Regions from separate parts of the Embleya sp. L77 genome, predicted to be linked through region 1. Evidence: riboswitches for the same ligand, from Rfam matches in the RefSeq annotation. Region 1 holds a riboswitch; each other region holds the start of a gene.
What was found. Region 1 has a riboswitch for cyclic di-AMP ahead of ACZOOI_RS12515 (transglycosylase family protein). Riboswitches for the same ligand answer to the same signal wherever they lie in the genome.
Positions count from the first base shown of each region.

Region 2: another riboswitch for cyclic di-AMP. It lies ahead of ACZOOI_RS38915 (C40 family peptidase); the one in region 1 lies ahead of ACZOOI_RS12515 (transglycosylase family protein).
Region 3: another riboswitch for cyclic di-AMP. It lies ahead of ACZOOI_RS36085 (transglycosylase family protein); the one in region 1 lies ahead of ACZOOI_RS12515 (transglycosylase family protein).

Region 1 is NZ_CM145709.1:2,975,634-2,981,974, reverse strand. It holds gene ACZOOI_RS12520 (PIG-L family deacetylase) at 1-1,260, shown strand, start outside; gene ACZOOI_RS12515 (transglycosylase family protein) at 1,496-2,830, opposite strand; cyclic di-AMP (ydaO/yuaA leader) riboswitch at 2,833-3,017, opposite strand; gene galE (UDP-glucose 4-epimerase GalE) at 3,511-4,479, opposite strand; gene ACZOOI_RS12505 (hypothetical protein) at 4,739-6,325, opposite strand.
Region 2 is NZ_CM145710.1:2,063,114-2,069,454, reverse strand. It holds gene ACZOOI_RS38940 (uridine kinase family protein) at 1-304, opposite strand, end outside; gene ACZOOI_RS38935 (DMT family transporter) at 507-827, shown strand; gene ACZOOI_RS38930 (TetR/AcrR family transcriptional regulator) at 824-1,372, shown strand; gene ACZOOI_RS38925 (TMEM165/GDT1 family protein) at 1,634-2,218, shown strand; gene ACZOOI_RS38920 (LLM class F420-dependent oxidoreductase) at 2,300-3,265, shown strand; cyclic di-AMP (ydaO/yuaA leader) riboswitch at 3,890-4,048, shown strand; gene ACZOOI_RS38915 (C40 family peptidase) at 4,055-5,035, shown strand; gene ACZOOI_RS38910 (ROK family protein) at 5,921-6,341, opposite strand, start outside.
Region 3 is NZ_CM145710.1:1,411,635-1,417,975, forward strand. It holds gene ACZOOI_RS36065 (aldo/keto reductase) at 1-56, shown strand, start outside; gene ACZOOI_RS36070 (hypothetical protein) at 195-446, opposite strand; gene ACZOOI_RS36075 (hypothetical protein) at 669-863, opposite strand; partial or broken gene ACZOOI_RS36080 (fumarylacetoacetate hydrolase family protein) at 907-1,029, opposite strand; cyclic di-AMP (ydaO/yuaA leader) riboswitch at 1,837-2,032, shown strand; gene ACZOOI_RS36085 (transglycosylase family protein) at 2,065-3,345, shown strand; gene ACZOOI_RS36090 (glycerophosphodiester phosphodiesterase family protein) at 3,548-4,612, opposite strand; gene ACZOOI_RS36095 (MarR family winged helix-turn-helix transcriptional regulator) at 4,818-5,300, opposite strand; gene ACZOOI_RS36100 (MMPL family transporter) at 5,403-6,341, shown strand, end outside.

The sequences.
Region 1 (6,341 bases):
ACCGCCGCCGCGCAGTTCACCTGGGAGGCGCTGCGCCGGTACAACGCCGCGCGGCCGGCCGCGAGCGCGGCGGCGATCGCCTACCGGGGCTACTACAACGAGCGCTGGCCGCACAATCTCGCGCCGGCGGCCCGCGAGCGCAAGGACGAGATCACCCGGGTGTACGGCTGGACCGACCGGGTGCGGCACTGCCCGGGACGGGTGGACTGCGGCGACCTCAAGGTGCGCGACACCGCCGCTCGGACCAACTGGCCGCAGAGCACCACGTATCGCTTTCCGGACGTCGGCCCCCGGCCGGTGCTCGGCGCGGACGGCCGGCTGACCGCGTGGGCCGTGCTCGGCGGCCGGGTCACCCGGTGGACCCAGGAGGGGGTCGGCGCCGCGGCCTGGACTCCGGCGCAGTCCATGCCCGGCCCCGGTGACGGCGAACTCGCCCCGGGACCGGCCGCGGTGCGCACGCAGGACGGCCGGATCGCGGTGTTCGCGCTGCGGATCGGCGGTGCCCGGCGCTCCGACCGGGACCGGTTCGAGATCGTCACCGCGACCGAGACGACGCCCGGCGGCGCCTTGGGTCCGTGGCGGGGGCTGGGCAGCCCAAACGGCGGTGAACGCGGCCCGGGCACACCGGTGGTCCGGGCCGACGGCGCGGGCGGGCTGCATCTGTTCGTGCGCGATCGGGACAAGGGGATCAGCACCCGCTTCCGACCCGCCGGCAGCGAGGAGTGGTCGGACTGGCAGGACCTGGGCGGCGGCGAGATCGTCGAGGGGCCGAGCGCGGTGACCCGCCCGGACGGCCGGGTGACCGTCTTCGGCACGGCTCGCGAGGGCATCCGGTACTGGGACTTCGTCGGCGACCGGTCCGGTCCGCCCGGCACGATCGCGGCCGAGCGGCCGGTGGGGGCGCCTGCGGCCTGGGTGGGCGCCGACGGCCGGGTCGGCATCGCGCACCGGCGGGCCGGCACGGCGGAGATCGCGAGTGTGGTCGAAGTCGGGCCCGGCGCCTGGACGCCGGGTGACCCGCGCACCGCGGGCGCGGGTCACGAGGCGCTGTACCCGCTGCCCCGGCCGGACGGCACGACGGTCGTCTGTACCCGGGACGCCGAGGGCCGTCCGGTCGTGGTGGGCGTGGCCGGGCCGCCGATCGTGCTCGACGAGCACGCGGTCGCGGTCGGTCCCACCGGCGCGACGGACGGCGCCGGGCAGCCGGTGGTCCTGTGGCTCGGACCGGACGGGGCGCTGCGCACGGCACGGCTTTCCTGACGATGTGCCGGGCGGCGCCCGGCCGTTCCGCCGGGGTGCTGTGCGCCGTACGGCCGTCTCGACGCGGCGCTGTGCACCATGCGGCCTTTCGGCGGCACGCTGGGCACCACACGGCCGTCCCGACGGCAGATCCGGCCCGCCGTGAGCGGCACCCGCGCGGACACCCGCCCGGACATGCGAACGGCGGGCGCTCCCCGAAGGGAACGCCCGCCGGACGGCGCGGGAGAGCGGTGGATCAGACGCTGACGCCGTGGCTGCGCAGCCACGTCATCGGGTTGACCGCGGAGCCGTAGTTCGGCGTGGTGCGGACCTCGAAGTGCAGGTGCGGGCCGGTCACGTTGCCGGTCGCGCCGGAGAGCGCGATCTTCTGGCCGGTCTGCACCTTCATCCCGGCCTTGACCGAGATCGAGGAAAGGTGCGCGTACTGGGTGTACTTGCCGTCCGCGTGCCGGATGACGACCTCGTTGCCGTACGCGCCGCCCCAGCCGGCCGACACGACGGTGCCCGAGGTGACCGCGCGCACCGTGGTGCCGGTCGAGACCGCGAAGTCCTGGCCGGTGTGGCTGCCGCTGGACCAGCGCGAGCCGCCGGCGCCGAAGCTCGACGTGAGCGTGGCGCCCGAGACCGGGGCGACGTAGGCGCCGGAGGCTTTCTCGGTGCTCGCGGAGGGCTTGGCGTCGCTCTTGGCGGCCTCGGTCTTGACCGAGGTCTTCGGCGCGGCCGGCTTGGTCTCCGCCTTCGGCGCGGCCTTGGGGGTCTCCGGCTTCTGCACCTCGACCTTGGGCGCGGCGGCCTCGGTCTTGGTGGTGGTCGGCGCGGCCTTGCCGTCGACCGTGAGCTTTTGGCCCGGGAAGATCAGGTCCGGGTTCTCGCCGACCACGCTCTTGTTGGCCTCGTACAGCTTCGGCCAACCGCCGGGCACGTGCGCGGCGCCGGCGATCTTCGAGAGCGTGTCGCCGGCGACCACGACGTAGGACGACGTGGCGGCGGAGTCCGACTTGGCGACCGGCTCGGTCTTCGGGGTCTCGGTCTTGGGAGCCTCGGCCTTGGGGGCCTCGGACTTGACCTCGATCTTGGGCGCGGCGACCGTCTTCTTCGGGGTCTCGGCCTTGGGAGTCTCGGTCTTGGGCGCCGTCTTCGGCGCGGTCTTGCCGGCCGAGGAGCCGGTGTCGACGTCGGGGGTGGCGCCGCCGCGGGTCAGGCCGGCCTTGACCGAGCACACCGGCCAGGCACCGGGGCCCTGGCTCTTGAGCACCTTCTCGGCTATCGCGATCTGCTGGCCCTTGGTCGCCTTGTCGGCGCGCGGGGCGTACTGCTGACCGCCGAACTCGTTCCAGGTGCTCTGGGTGAACTGCAGGCCACCGTAGAAGCCGTTGCCGGTGTTGATCTGCCAGTTGCCCGTGCTCTCGCACTGGGCGACCTTGTCCCAGGTGCTCACGGAGGCGGCCTGGGCCGTGCCCGCGCCGATGATCGGCATGGCGACGCCGACTCCGGCGACACCCGCCGCGGCGATCAGACGCGTGGTCCTACTGGTGCTGCGACGGCGATGACGCCCGGTTCCGGACAGCATGGCTGGATCCTCTCCCACGCCTACGAGGTGAGCTGTCGGATTCGGGCCGGAGATCGATAGCCCGGCCACATCCCGAAGGACGTGGCTTCACCCCAAGCCGTTCGCGGCGTCCGATCGTTTCGATCGGGGCCGTTCGCGGCGGTTCACCTGTGGTTCCCCCGCTCCTGTCGTGTGGTGCTCGTCAGCCTCCCGAACGGCCGGCGACAGGATTCGGCGTACCGGCGATCGGGGTCCGTGTGGGATACGGACGGATCGAACGCTAAGCAGGCCCGGACGTAGATCACAAGTCCGTGTCGGATAGACGTCGAATATCCGATTTGCGGATGAGCGCAATGTAGATGATCCCTTACGGAAAGGACCGTAGTTGGCGTTCCGTGGTGGATGCGTTGGAAATGCGTGACAGGGGCGCCCGGTTGCCGTGCATGCGGATCGTCCGGAAACGATTACCTACGCCCCGCTTGTCACATCGGCATCGCGCGTAGCGTCGCGCGGAGGGTGCCCATGCCCACCCGGACGGGCGTCCGCACTCGTGGCCGGCGTGAGCTACCCCACAAAACAACAAGCCGCATGTCCGATTCATCCCGGGCGACTTCATGCCCGCCGACCCCGGCCCGAGCGACCTCGTTCCGCCGCGCCGACGGCCGACGACCCACCGGCGCGGCGTCCCACACTCCGCCGTCTCAGCCGCGCAGCGCCCGCCAGCCGGCCCATGCGCTCTGCACCATGTCCGACGTGCCATGCCGGGCCTTCCAGCCCAACTCGGTGGTGATCAGGTCGGCGCTCGCGACCACCCTGGCCGGGTCGCCCGCGCGCCGTGGCTGGTACTCCGGTGCAAGGTCGCGCAAACCGGTGACCTCGGCGATGAGTTCCACCATCTCGCGCACCGACGTGCCATTGCCGCGACCCACGTTCAGCACCAGGCGCGCGTCCGGATCGGCCGCCAGTCGACGGGTGGCGGCCACGTGCGCCTCGGCCAGATCCACCACATGGATGAAGTCGCGCACGCACGTGCCGTCCGGCGTGTCGTAGTCGTCCCCGAAGATCACCGGCGCCTGATTGGCCGTCAACTTCTCCAGCACCATCGGCACGAGGTTGAACACGCCCTTGTCCGCGAGCTCGGGCGCGCCCGAGCCCGCGACGTTGAAGTAGCGCAGCGAGGCGTACGAGATCCCGTGTGCGCGCGCCGTGGCCTTGATCATCCACTCGCCGACGAGCTTGCTCTCGCCGTACGGGTTGATCGGCAGGCACGGGGTGTCCTCGGTGACGAGGTCCACGTCGGGCATGCCGTACACGGCGGCGCTGGAGGAGAACACGATGCGGGTGACGTCGGCCGCGACCATGGCCGCCAGCAGGGTGCGCAGACCCTCGACGTTCTCCTCGTAGTAGAAGAGGGGGCGCGCGACCGATTCGGGCACCTGCTTGCGGCCCGCGGTGTGCACCACGCCGGCCACGGCGTGCGCCCGGAAGACCTCGTCGAGCAGCGCCCGATCCAGCACCGAGCCGACCACCAGCGGCACCCCCTCGGGAACCCGCTCGCGCGAGCCCGAGGACAGGTCGTCGACCACGACCACGTCCTCACCGGCCGCGAGCAGCGCCCGCACGACATGCGTCCCGATGTACCCGGCACCGCCGGTGACAAGCCACTTCATGGGACGACCCTATCCGCCATCCCGGGCTCGCGGCGCAGGCACGGCGACCGGTCCGACGCACGGCGGGAAGCCCGCCATGCGGTTGAAGGACTGGACCCCGGGCCTGTTCCGCTCCCGGCTGCCGGAGTCCACCCGCCGGGAGACGCCGGCGGCCGGCCCGGACACGACGAAGGCGGCGTCGGATGCTTCGACTTCGACGACGCCGCCCTCGTCCGTCACGGCACTGGACCCCCTGGCCCGTGGGTCCCGCGGTGCCCGCTCAGCCGTTGTTCGCCCCGGGGGGGACGCGGACGGGGAGCTCCCACGGCGGGGTGCCCAGCTGCCGGCACGTGTGCTTGTTCGCGTACCTCGGGCAGGCCCCGCTGGTCTTCTGCAACTGGTGGGAGCGGTAGGTCAGCGAACCGATGCTCGAGTCGTCGACCGGTATGACGTCGTCGGCGACCGAGGAGGCCGCGGTACCGAACAGCAGCACCATCGCGGACAGCGCGCCGATTGTGGTCGCCATGCCGGGGGTGGTGCGCCAGCGCGCGCCGACGTGCTTGGGGTAGGCGTCCGCGACCGGGTCGGCGCGGTGTACGACGTACCGGTTCCACAGCGCGCGCAGCCGTTGCGAGGACAGGTGCCCGGCCACACCGAGCAGGAGCAGCATCACGTACGCGAGTTCGATCGAGGTGCGCGGGTAGAGCTGCACTGCCTGGTCCTGGAACATGTGCGAGGCGAACCAGAACCGCATCAGCCACGAGCTGGCCAGGCACGCCACCAGCGCGAGGACCAGCGAGCGCCGCATGCCGAGTGCGAGCGCGACCGCGAGGCCCACCAGCAGGATCAGCATGAACACGCCGACGCCGCCGAGTTCGCCGGGCGGTGGCCACGTGCCGACCTCGCCGGGCGAGTCACCGCGCCACATCAGGAAGTAGGCGGGGTCGACTGCGGTGTCGAAGTAGAAGTAGTCGTCCTTCTCGCCGCCGCTCTTGAGGAGCAGGTCCTTGAGGTACAGGCCGCTGATGATCAGGAACGGGACGATGGTCGCGATCACGAAGATCATCGCGGCCTTGAAGCCGCGTCGCCAGGGCAACACGAGCAGGCAGGTCACCAGCACGCCGGCGGCCGACCAGAGGAACCAGCCGGAGTAGGCGATCATCATCACGCCCAACATCACGCCGAAGGCCACCCCGGTGGTCACCCGATCGCGCTTCGTCATCCGCGGTGATCTGCGCAGTATCTGGATGAACTTCGCGATCACCGGCACGAATACGACCAAAATGATCGTGGTGTAGGGCTTGACCGGCTCATACAGCGGGATCGAGCTGGTGACGCCGATGGCCAAGGCCCACAGCGGCTGGAACCACAGGCGCCAGGCGAGGTAGGCGGCCGGACCGATCATCGCCATGATCACGATCTGCAGGTCCTGGAGCGAGTACGAGGTGTTGCCGTGCCGGAACACCTTCGCCCACAGCGCCAGCAATTCCGGGAACAGCGGCGGGTACACGCCGGAAATCGACTCGCCCCGGTTGATCGCCCCCGCCCAGTTCGCCAGGGTGCCCACGTCACCGTCGACGCCGTTGATCGGCCACGGCGTGCCGCGCAGGCCGATCGTGGTGCCACCGGCGACGAAGCCGGTGGCGAGTCCCGCCACCACGGCGCACGAGATCCGGGCGAACAACGCCTGCAGGGCCGGGCCGAACCGCCGATAGGCGATCACCAGCGCCGCGATCACCAGCAGGGCGATCAGGGTCATCCGTAACTGCAGCGTGGCCAGGCCGCTGACCTGACCGATCCGGTCGATCGGGTCGACCCGGATGTTGCGAGCCCACACCGCGAACACCAGTGCGGTGAGCACCGCCACAGCGCCTTCCGCACAG
Region 2 (6,341 bases), on a different replicon from region 1:
CGGCCCAGTCGTAGGTCTCGCAGCGGGTCGCCTGCCCCCGGGCGAGCGGTTCGAGCAGTTGAGCGCCCAGTCGCGGCAACCAGCCGAAGAAGTTGCCGGGCCGGGCGAAATCGTCCAGACGCACCACGGGCGCACCCCCGAGCCGTACGGCGAGCGCATCGGCGAGCGTGGTCTTGCCCGAGCCGCCGATGCCGTCCACCGCCACCAGCCGGGTGCCGCCGACCGACGGCGGCAGCGCGACGGCACACGCGGCGAGTCGAGCGGCCGTCGCGTCCCAGGGCGGATCCGGCCGTTCGATGGACACCGACGCAGCCTACCCACCGAGCCGCCCCGGACGGCGTCGCGGCCGGCCGCGACGCCGGGCGCACGTCGTCGTCCCGGCCGCCGACCGCAACACCCTGGACATCCCCGGATCCCGCACCAGTACATTTGTACTTGTACATCTGTACCACTGCGTCGTTGTACATCCGCACCACCACGTCTTCATCACTCGGAGGGAGAGGCCCGTGGCCTGGCTGTTCCTGGGACTGGCGATCTCGTGTGAGGTGATCGCGACCAGCCTGCTCAAGAGCACCGACGGGTTCACCCGGCTGTGGCCGACCGTGACGTGTCTGGCCGGATATGCGGGGGCCTTCTACCTGTTGACGCTGTCGTTGCGACAGTTGCAGGTGGGCACGGCGTACGCGATCTGGTCCGGGCTCGGGACCGTGGCGATCGCGCTGGTCGGGGCGGTGTTCCTGAACGAGCCGGTGACGCTGCTCAAGGCGTTCGGAATGGCACTGGTGATCGCGGGCGTGGTGGTGCTGAACCTGGGCGGTGCGCATTGACCGGGACCCGCGATCCCGAGGGACGGCGGCTGCGGATCCTGCGTGGTGCGTGCGAGGTGATCGCCGAGGTGGGCGTGGGCAACACCACGCATCGCCTGGTCGCGTCCCGGGCCGGCGTCCCGCTGGGGGCGACCACGTACTACTTCGCGACGCTCGACGACCTGGTCGGCGCGGCGCTCGCGCACGCGTCGGCGGAGACGGTGGCGCTGCTGGAGGAGTGGGTGCGGCGGACCCGCGATGCCGAGGACCTGCCGGGGGTGCTCACGGCGCTCACCGCCGAATACCTCGCGGACCGCCCGCGTGCGCTGGTCGAGTACGAGTTGTATCTGGCGGCGGCCCGCAGCCCGCAACTGCGCGGTTTCGCGGTGGCGTGGGTCGAGGGGGTCGGCGACTTCCTCGCCGGCCGGGTCGGGCGGCGGGCGGCGGCAGCGGCGCTGGCGGTCCTGGACGGCACGATGTTGCAGGTACTCACGCTGGGCACGGCCCTGGACGAGGAGCAACTGCGCTGGTCGCTGGACCGGGTCCTGGGGACGACCGCGCCGTAGCCGGGCGGGGGGCGCGGTGCGGTAGGGTCGGCGACAGCGAAGGGGAGTAGCCCCGCGAACCGGTCGTCGACATGCTGGAGTCCTCGGACTCCCGGTGGCCGGGCCCGTGCTCGATGCGGGCGGGCGAGACCTTCGGCCAGGTATCGACGCATCCGCGTTTCTCGCGGGTGCACCCGTCGTGCCGGGCCGAGTGGTCCTCCGGTCGCCGAGCGGCGCCTTCGTGAAGACCCGGAGGCCCGGCTCTCGCAGAAAGCCACCCGGATGCACCTCGACCCTCTGGCGATCCTGACCGCCTTCGGGCTCATCTTCCTCGCCGAACTCCCGGACAAGACGATGTTCGCATCGCTGGCCATGGGCACCCGCATGCGGCCGCTGTTCGTCTGGTTCGGCACCTCGACCGCGTTCGTCGTGCACGTCGCCATCGCCGTCGGCGCGGGCGGACTGCTGGGCCTGCTCCCCGGCTGGATCGTCAAACTCGTCTCCGCCGCGCTGTTCGGCTTCGGCGCCTTCATGCTGCTGCGCGGCGGGGCCGGCGACGACGACGAGGACACCGCGGGCAAGACCGTGACCGGTTTTTGGCCGGTCTTCTCGACCGCGTTCACGGCCGTGTTCATCAGCGAATGGGGCGACCTGACCCAGATCACCACCGCCAACCTGGCGGCCACCAACGGCACCTGGTCCACCGCGATCGGCTCGGCCGCGGCGCTGATGTCGGTCTCCGCACTGGCTCTGCTGGCGGGGCGGTTCATCGCCAAGCGGGTCCCGCTCCAGACGGTGCAGCGAATCGGCGGCGTGTGCATGCTCGGGCTGGCGATCTGGTCGGTGGTGGAGGTGTTCACGGGCTGACCTGACCTGGGCGGTCCGGGCCGGCGGAGGCGGGAGCCGCAAGGGCGGTTTTCCGCCGTGCCGGTCGGGCACCCGCGTCCCATGGTGAAAATCGGCTACACGATGATGACCGAACAGGCCGGGCCCAAGGATCTCGTCGAGCACGTGGTGCACGCGGAGCGGGTCGGGTTCGACTTCTCGGTGACCTCGGACCACTACTTCCCGTGGCTGGATGCGCAGGGCCACGCGCCCTACGCCTGGAGCGTGCTGGGCGCGGCGGCCCAGGCCACGTCGCGGATCCCGTTGATGACGTACGTGACCTGTCCGACGATGCGCTACCACCCGGCGGTGGTGGCACAGAAGGCCGCCACCGTGCAGTTGTTGTCGGACGGGCGCTTCCGGCTGGGACTCGGCTCCGGCGAGAACCTGAACGAGCACGTGATCGGCGGCGGGTGGCCGGCGGCGGACGTACGGCAGGAGATGCTCGGCGAGGCGGTGCAGATCATCCGGGCCCTGTTCGCGGGCGGCTATGTCGATCATCACGGCACACACTTCGACGTCGAGTCCGCCAAATTGTGGGACCTGCCGGATCGACCGCCGCCGATCGGCATCGCGGTCTCCGGCACCCAGAGCTGCGCACTGGCCGGGCAACTGGCCGACCTGGTCATCGCGACCGAGCCCAAGGGTGAGCTGTTGGCCGAATTCGATCGGCACGGCGGCGCGGGCAAGCCCCGGGTGGGCCAGTTGCCGGTCAGTTACGACCCCGACCGGGACGCCGCGATCGCGCGGGCGCACGAGCAGTTCCGCTGGTTCGGGGGCGGCTGGAAGGTCAACTCCGAGCTTCCGGGCACCGCCGGCTTCGCGGGCGCCACGCAGTTCGTCCGGCCGGAGGACGTGGCCGAGTCGATTCCGTGCGGCGACGACGTGGGCGCCTTCGTCGACGCGGTGCGCCCGTACGTCGAGGCCGGGTTCACCGAGGTCGCGCTCGTCCAGATCGGCGGCGACACGCAGCACGCCTTCCTGGACTGGGCTCAGGACAAGCTCTTGGCGGCGCTGCGGGAGTTGTGACGGGTTGGGGCTGCGGAGGCGGAGCGGAGCGGGGGCGCGGGGTCGGCGCCCCCGCTCCGTGGTTTCGGCTCCGGCTCGGTAGCGATGGCGTTGCGGTTGCGGTTGCGGCCCGGCGTGGTGGGGACATACGTCGGGCCCGATCGGCATGGGCGCATCGGCATCCGCACGGGTCGGCATCGCATCCATCGCTCGGATCGGCGGATCGACGGACGTGCGTGCGGGGTGGGCGGGGCACGCGGAGCCGCAGGGTGGATCGTTCGATCGCCGGCATGTCCGGCATGTCCCTCCGCTCGAACCGTCCGAAATGTGATGTAGGCCGCATGGATAAAACGGACATAAATTACTTAGCCGACTTCGCGTGGTAATTCATTTCTCGCGTCCCGGCATGAATTTCGACTATTTTCCGTGACCGGACGATCACGCCACTCTCCGAGATATCCCCTCGTCATCAGCGGTGCGCCGCGCCGAGGCCGGGTGAGATGTCGCCTTTATTCCGCCTTTACGCCGCAGGCAAAGTCGGCGTTTCGGTTGTGATCCGGCATCGCCATTGCCTACCTTTCTCGCCGATTCACCTTTCGGGTGAACCCTGTCGCCGGTACGCCGAATCCCGTCGCCGGCAGCGGGAGGTCTACATCGAAGAATCCGACGGGAGCGGGGGAACCAGGTGGATCGCCGTGGCCGGGATCGTTCCGGTGACGGCTAGGGGTGAAGTCGCGTGTTGCGCGACCGGGCTACTCCAGTCCGAATCCGACAGCTCACCTCGTAGGCGACAGGAGAGGACCCCATTTCATGCTGTCCGCAAACGCTCGCCACCGCGCCGCTCGCCCCGCCAACGTCCGCCGCTTCGTCGCGGCGGTGGGCATCGCCGGCATGGGTGTCGTGATCCCGGTCGCCACTGCCGGTACGGCTCAGGCGCAAGCCCCCTCCACCTCCGACCAGCCCACCTCCGGCACCTCCGCCGTGCTGTCGGCGGCTCCGACCGCCGCGGTCGAGAGCGCTCCGGTCCAGGCCGCGCCCGCCGCGCAGGAAACTGCCGTTCCCGCCGACAAGGCCGGCTACGTGGTCAAGGCCGGCGACACGCTGTTCGGGCTCGCCCGGGCCAACCAGGTCACCGGCGGCTGGCAGAGCCTGTACGAGCTCAACCGCGACGTGCTCCTGTCCGGCCCGGACCTGATCCAGATCGGCCAGACCCTCCGGCTGACCGGCTCGGCGCCCGTGCTGTCCAAGGCCGCTCCGGCCCAGCCGAGCATCAAGGTGCAGCCGAAGACCACCGTCACCCCCGGCAAGACCACCACCAAGCCGGCGAGCAAGCCGTCGGCCGAGGTGTCGGTCAAGCCCGCCGCCAAGGCCCCCGCCAAGCCCGCCACCGGCGGCTCGAAGGGCAACCAGGCGCCGACCGGCGGCTCGTCCACCGCGTCGAGCAGCAAGGCCGCCCAGGCCGTGGCCTTCGCCAAGGCGCAGATCGGCAAGCCGTACGTGTACGGCGCCACCGGCCCGAACGCGTACGACTGCTCGGGTCTGGTCCAGGCCGCGTACAAGTCCGCGGGCATCTCGCTGCCGCGCGTGACCAACGACCAGTTCGCCGCCGACCCGCACGTGTCGGTCGCCAACCTGCAGCCCGGCGACCTGGTGTTCTTCTACTCGGGCATCAGCCACGTCGGGATCTACATCGGCGACGGCAAGATGGTGCACGCCGCCAACCCGCGCAAGCCGGTCGAGATCGCCTCGATCAGCACCATGCCGATCGCCGGCGCCACCCGCCCGGTCTGATCACCCCGCCGACAACCGCAGCCGGCAACCCTCGGCCGCGGCCTCGGCCGCAGTAACACAACCGCACAGTGGGACGCCCTTCCGGCGCCGTGCCCCCCGACGACGGTCGGAGAGCACGGCGCCGCCCCCCGTTCCCCGAGGCACATCCCCGAACCCTCCGCCCTCGCCCCCACACCCCGCGCCAGCTACACCCACCACTCGGCGCAGCACCCCCACCAGCCCCCGGCACAGCCGCCCGCCCAGCCCCAAGCCGCAAGCCCCAATCGGCTCCAGCACCACGAGCCAAACAACGGAGCCGGGACAGTCCCGGACCCCAGCAGCCCCCAAGCATCCGACCAAGTCGCACCCTCGTCGACGCCCGGACGAACACAACGACCAACACAGTCCGTTCGCAACACCCCCCAACCACAACCCACACAAACCCAAGAGCCCCTCCCCACCGTCCCTCAAGGCAAACCCAGCCCGTCCACCACACGAAACCACTCAGCCCGAGCGGCGCATGAGGCCACTCAGCCCCGCCGGCGCTTGAGGCGAACCCAGCCCTGCCGGCGTTTGAGGCCAAATAGCCCGGCTGGCGTTTGAGGCCAAGCAGCCCGGCCGGCGCATGAGGCCAAACAGCCCCGCCGGCGCATGAGGCCAAACAGCCCCGCCGGCGCATGAGGCCAAATAGCCCGGCCGGCGCTTGAGGCCACTCAGCCCCGCCGGCGCATGAGGCCAAACAGCCCCGCCGGCGCTTGAGGCCAAGCAGCCCGGCCGGCGTTTGAGGCCACCCAGCCCCGCCGGCGCTTGAGGCGAACCAGCCCGGCCGGCGCATGAGGCCACCCAGCCCCGCCGGCGCATGAGGCGAACCAGCCCGGCCCAGTCGAGTGCTTGAGGCCAAGGCGTTCAAGTGCGGCCGGCGCTTGAGGCCACCGCCCCCGGGAGGTGCGGCAACAGTTCCGCGGCCAGCGAGAGGGCCCCCCGAAGCGCCGCATCCTGCACGAATCGCGCCCGCACCACCGTGGGCGGAAACGGCACCCCCACCCCCACCCGCACCCGAAGCGCGGCCAGCACACGCGAAGCGGAGCGCATCAGGCCGCCCGTGACCGCGATCCGCTCCGCGTCCAGCGTGATCGCCAAGTTGGCCACGTGTACGGCCAGTTCGTCCAACGCCTCGTCGACCAGCGTGCGCACCCGCGGGTCCGGGTCGGCGAACAGCGCGGCGGCGTCCACCTCGCGGCCGAGCAGTTCGCTGCCTCGCGTGCCCAGTCCGATGCCGGAGGCGTACTCCTCCAGGGGTGCGCGTCCCGCGCCGAATCCGGTGTCG
Region 3 (6,341 bases), on a different replicon from region 1:
CGGCCCGGATCGAACTGTCCGACGAGCAGTTCGAGGCCCTGTCGGCCGCGGTCTGACCCGATCGCGGCCGGGGCCGGACCGTCCCGTCCACCGGGACAGTCCGGCCCGGCCACGTCGTCCCGGCCCGGCCGCGTCGCACGACCCGCCGTCGCGCGCCGGCCCGACCGCGTCACCTCGGCCCGGCCGAATCCGGGTCAGCCCTCCCTCGGCGTGATCCGCACACTCCACCCGTCCTCGATCTCCGCACCGTCGATGGTGATCGCCTCGACCGTGCGCGACGTCGGGTCGATGTCGGCCACCACGCCCTCGCCCGCATAGCGCGGATGTCCGGAGGCGCCGATCTCGCCGGTGGCCTCGACCACGGCCGAGCGCACCGCCGGCCCTCGGGCCTCGGCGGCCATGTCCTGGGCGTTGTACGGGAGGATCTCGATCTCGAAGCGTTCCATCCCGAGCCCATGCCCGCGGTCGACCGGGCGCAAGCCCACCGGTCGGCCGTACGGCATGCCGTCGTTCCCCCGGGCACCACGACGCAGGACTGAACTCGTCCCTCGCCGAGCCGCCCCGAAACACCCTGTATCCGCCATTGTTTCCCGAGACGGACTTCGGGTCGGGCTGCTGGGCCGGGGGGTTCGCGGACGGGTCGCCGAGGCGCGGCGCCGCCCACGACGTCAGGGGCGCAGGATCGCCTTCACCGGGTGGCTGCCGCCGCGCATCAGGCCGGTGAAGATCTCCGCGCCCGACTCCAGCGGGTAACTCGCGGTCCAGCCCAGTCCCCAGCCGCCGACGAGTTCGGCGGCCTCGGCGAACTCGTCGCCGGTGTAGGCCAACGAGCCGAGCACCCGCTTCTCGGTACGCACCGGCACGGTCGCATCGAAACCGGCGCTCGCGTCGGCCGGGCCGAGCCGTGTCCTTGCTCTTGCCGCGCGCCCACTGGCCGTCGCCGAATTGCAGGTCGCGGTCGGAGACGTCGTTGGCGACCGTGTACTCGGCGATCGCGTCCATCGCCTCGTCCTTGTCCCCGTGCCGCAGCGACTACCGCCGGCCTCATTCCACTCTCTCGTTGTCATCGTGCCGGACAGGGCCTAACCGACCGCACCGGCCCACCCTCGCGGTGATCACCGAGATCACCATGGCCCTGCTGCCCGCGCCCGCCGACACGGGCACCGGCATCGCCTAGTTCCCCGACCTGGCCCACGCCGGCCGTGCGGTCTCGCGGTCAACCCCGGCTGCCTGCGCCAACTGCGCACCGGCCTGCGTCGGCGCGGGTCGCGGGTGCGCGCGATGCACCTCGCCGAGTTCCTCACCGCATTCCACGCGCCGCCGACCCCCGCGGCCGGCGACCCGAGGGCGGGCTGAGGTCAGGAGGCCGGGCCCGATGTGGCGCACGCAACTCCACAGGGGAGGCCGCGTGCGCCGTACCCGGTCCGGGCTCCAGCCGCCGGCCCGATGCGGCAGGCACGGGAGGCACCCGGCCCGGCCCGAAGTATCACCGGCATATAGGGGTAATCCGGACAATATTTTGCGGGCGCATGACGCACGTCACAACGCGCATACCGTTCGTCAGGAACTCGCACGCACCGTGAACCGAGTTTTCCGGATTCTCACCCGCCGTGATTTCTCAATCAACGGTGAGTGAGCATTTTGGGCACAATGCGTACGGAGTTCGGGACTTTAAGTCCCGTTATTCCACCCTTAACACCCGATTCTTCGGTTTCGGCGAATCGTGATGTTTGGTTCCGCGCCGGGGGTGTGCGTAGTTTGGTGCTTCGCCACACCGGTCCGGTGCTCGGCGAAATGGTCTCCCGGTTCGCCGAATCCTGCCGCCGGAGCGAGGCCACGGTACGAAACCCGAAAGGCAGGAGCGGGGGAACCAAGTGGAATGCCGTCCCGGGCGTCTGTGACACAGGCGCCCACGCGGACGGCTTGGGGTGAAGCCGTGCCCGTCCCTCTCATCCGAGGGTCGAACACGGCCGGGCGAGACTCTCCAGCCCGAATCCGACAGCTCACTTCGTAGGCGTGGGAGAAGGAAAAATCTTCGTGCAGTCGTTCATCACCCCTGCCCGTATGCCCAAGAAGACGCGCCTCGCGCTGACTCTCGGCATGGCCGGCGCCATCGTCGCCGCCCCGCTGATCACCGGTATCGCAACCGCCAACGCCGCCTCGGTCTCCACCTGGGACAAGGTCGCCATGGGCGAGAGCTCGGGCAACTGGCACATCAACACCGGCAACGGTTTCTACGGTGGCCTGCAGTTCACCCAGAGCACCTGGAACGAGTTCGGCGGTCAGCAGTACGCCCCGCGCGCCGACCTGGCCACCAAGGACCAGCAGATCGCCATCGCCGAGAAGGTCCTGGCCGTGCAGGGCCCCGGCGCCTGGCCGAACACCTCCGGCCCGGCGGGTCTGACCAAGGGCGGCGCCAAGGCTGCCGTCTCGCCGACCACCAAGTCCTCCGGCTCGGCCAAGACCTCGATCAAGGTCGCCCCCAAGGCCGCCGAGAAGCCGGCCGAGTCCAAGCCGGCGACCGCCGCCGCCCCGAAGATCGAGGTCGTCCCGGCCGCCGCGAAGCCCGCGTCGACCACCACCTCGTACTCCGTGGTCAAGGGTGACACCCTGTCCAAGATCGCCGCCGACAAGGACATCGCCGGTGGTTGGCACAAGCTGTACGCCGACAACCGGTCCGTGATCGGTGGCAACCCGAACCTCATCCACGTCGGCCAGAAGCTCTCGCTGTCCGGCAAGGCCAAGGCGTCAACCGCCACCGCCACCACCACCACCGCCAAGGTCGAGGTCGCGCCGAAGGCCGCGCCCAAGACCGAGACCGTGGCCGAGACCAAGCCCTCGGCGTCGGTGAAGGTCGCGCCGAAGACCACGGTCAAGGAGAAGGCCCCCGTCGCCGCCAAGGCGTCCTCCGCCAAGGCCGGCAGCACCGCGGTCAACGCGTCCGGCTACGTCGCTCCGGTGAGCGGCTCGCTGGGCACCGCGTTCGGCGTCGGCGGCAAGATGTGGTCCAGCGGCAGCCACACCGGCCAGGACTTCGTGGCCTCCACCGGCACCCCGGTGAAGGCGATCACCTCGGGCACCGTGGTCAAGGCCGGCAACGGCGGCGCCTACGGCAACGAGATCGTGATCAAGCACGCGGACGGCAAGTACTCGCAGTACGCGCACCTGTCCAGCATCGGCGTGCGCGCCGGTGCCACGGTGAGCACCGGTCAGCAGATCGGCCTCTCCGGTGCGACCGGCAACGTGACCGGCCCGCACCTGCACTTCGAGATCCGCACCACCCCGAACTACGGCAGCGGCATCAACCCCGTCAGCTACCTGCGCGCGCACGGCGTCAACCTCTGATCCGAGCGTCACTCAGGCAGTAGCCGCACGGCAACAGCCACGCTGCGGTAGCCGTACAAGGGCCGGGCCCGTCGACCACGCGTCGACGGGCCCGGCCCACGTGCGCGTCCGCACCCCTGCGGAGGCCCCGATCCCCGCGGACTCCGAAGCCCCGCGCACTCCGAGACCCCCGCGCGCGCCGAAGCCCCGCGGGCCGGGTCGATCAGCCGCGTGCCGGATACCGCTTGGGCAGCGGCAGTCCGCGTGCGGCCAGCAACTCCCGTGCCCGATCGGGGTAGTCGGTGATCAGACCGTCCACGCCGTCGTCCATCAGCTTGGCCATGGTCGCCGGGTCGTCGATGGTCCACGGCACGACCTTGATGCCCCTCGCGTGCGCCTGGGCGACCATCTCCCGGGTCACGTACGGGCGGTAGTCCGGGTCGGTGACCTTGCCGTTCTGCGGGAAGCCGTGCACAGGCGAGAACGTCGTGGCGCCGAACGAGGCGATCGCGCGCAGCGGGTCGCCGCCGAAGTCGTCGATGTCCAGGCCGCCCAGCCAGGGCGAGGCGCCGGGCTTGCCGACCTGGAGGAAGTCGTAGTTGGTCAACGCGACCAGCGGCAGCCGCGGTTCGACCTGTCGCATGCGCTTGAGCGCGCCCCAGTCGAAGCTTTGGATGGTGACCTGGCGCAACAGCCCGGCCCGGCGCACCTCGCGCGCCACGGTCTGCACGAACTGCTCGCGCGGCGCGGTCTCCTGCGGCGCGCCCGCCTCGACCTTGGTCTCCACATTGAGCTTCACGCCGCGCGCGTGCCGGCGCTCGACCAGGTCGAACACCTCGGTGAGCAGCGGCATGCGGGCTCCCGGCGAGGTGGTCTGCGCGGGGAAGCCGGGGAACTGCCGCGACCCGCAGTCCAGGGTGCGGATCTGGGCCAGGCTGAGCGTGTTGACGTACTTGCCGACGTAGGGGAACTCCGGGTCGCCGGCCCGCACCGGTGCGGTGTCGGCACACTTGCGCCCGTCGACCCTGCGGTCGTGGGTGACCACGGCGCGGCCGTCCTCGGTGATCTGCACGTCCAGTTCGAGGGTGGACACGCCCAGGTCCAAGCCCTTGGCGAAGGACGCGAGCGTGCTCTCCACGGTCAGCCCGAGTCCGCCTCGGTGCGCCTGGAGGTCGAAGGACTTGCGGTGGTGACCGCCGTGGCGGTCCGCCGCGGCGGCCGCTCCCGGGGCGGCGACGATGGCGGCCCCGGCCAGGACCGCGGCCGTGACGGTCTTCCATCCGGACATGGACGTCTCCTTCTCGCTCCGGTCGACGACGATCGACCGTCGACGCCCACACCCTGGCCCGCGCGAAGTGATGCGCGGGGAGTCGGGCCGTGGCGTTCCGGCGAAGAAGAGAAGAAGAGGAGACGAAGACGCCCACCGGGGCCGCGCCGAACAGCCGCCGAAGCGGCCCACCCGACCACCGAAGTCGCGGCGCTCGCACGGCCGTTCAGCAGCCCATCGAGGACCCGTCGTCGGTCCAGCCGGGTCGGTGCGCGGCCAGCAGCCGGCCCGACGCCTCGTGCACGACCTGTAGTTCCTCCGCCGAGACGACGGCGAAGAACGCGTCCTCGGCCTCTCCGAGCAGCCGGGTGCTCTTCGCAACCAACTCGCGCCCCGAGTCGGTGACCTGGACGACGTGCCGGCGCCGGTCGTGCGGGTTGCGCCGACGCTCGGCGAAGCCGCGCGCCTCCAGGTCGTCGAGTAGGCCGACCAGGACGTTCGGGTCGATCCCGAGCAGCCGGCTGACGTCCTGCTGAGACAACGATTCGTAGGCCAGCAGGGTCTCCAGCACGTGTACGTGCTTGGCCTTGACCCCCAGCGTGGCCAGGGTCTGATCGGCGAGCGCCAACAGGAGATCGGCCAGCTTGACCAGCCGGTATCCGGTCCGTGCTCCCATCGGCGGCCGCCCCGTGCTCGGTCGGTCCGTCATGGCCACATATTAGCGGCCCTCGATCATATGTCTTCTAGACGACAGGCGATGCATATCGTATGTTCCACATATGATCCATCGACTCTACGGAAGGGTTCGGCGATGTTCGCTGCCCTGGCCCGCCTGACCACGGCCCGACCCCGGCTGCTGCTGCTCACCGCCCTGCTCCTGCTGATCGGCGCCGGCCTGCTCGGTCGAGGCGTCGGCGACCACCTCCTCGGCGGCGGCGCCGTCGACCCGAACTCGGCCTCCGCTCGCGCCGCGACCGCACTCGACCGCGACTTCCCCGGCAGCCGGCCCAACCTGGTCCTCCTGGTCGGCGCCGACCGCCCCCTGGACGCACCCGAAATCAGGGCCCAGGCACGGGAGTTGACCGACCGCCTCGCCGCCGAACCCGACGTCGAGGGGGTGCTCTCCCACTGGACCGACGGTGCCCCCACCCTGCGCACCGCCGACGGCCGGCACGCCCTGGTCCTGGCCCACATCCGCGGCGAGGAGACCGCCGCCTCGGACACGTTCGAACGCCTGGCAGCGCACTACCGCGGCACCCGAGGAGCCCTGACCGTCGAACTCGGCGGCAGTGTCGCCGTGCGCCACGACGTGCAGAAGACCATCTCCGAGGACCTGGTCCGGGCCGAACTGATCGCCCTGCCGATCACCCTGCTGATCCTGATCCTGGTCTTCGGCAGCCTGGTCGCCGCCCTGCTGCCGCTCGGCGTCGGCATCCTGGCCATGGTCGGCACCAACGCCGTGCTGCGGCTGGTCTCCTCGACCACCGACGTATCGGTGTTCGCCCAGAACCTGACCACCGTCCTGGGCCTGGGCCTGGCCGTCGACTACGGCCTGTTCGTGGTCCGCCGCTATCGCGAGGAACTCGCCGCCGGCGCCCCGCCGGCGCGCGCGGTCGCGGTGATGCTCGACACCGCCGGACGCACCGTGGTCTTCTCCGCACTCACGCTCGCCGTCTCCCTCGCCGCGATGCTGGTGTTCCCGCAGTACTTCCTGCGGTCGTTCGCCTACGCCGGCATCCCGGTGGTGCTG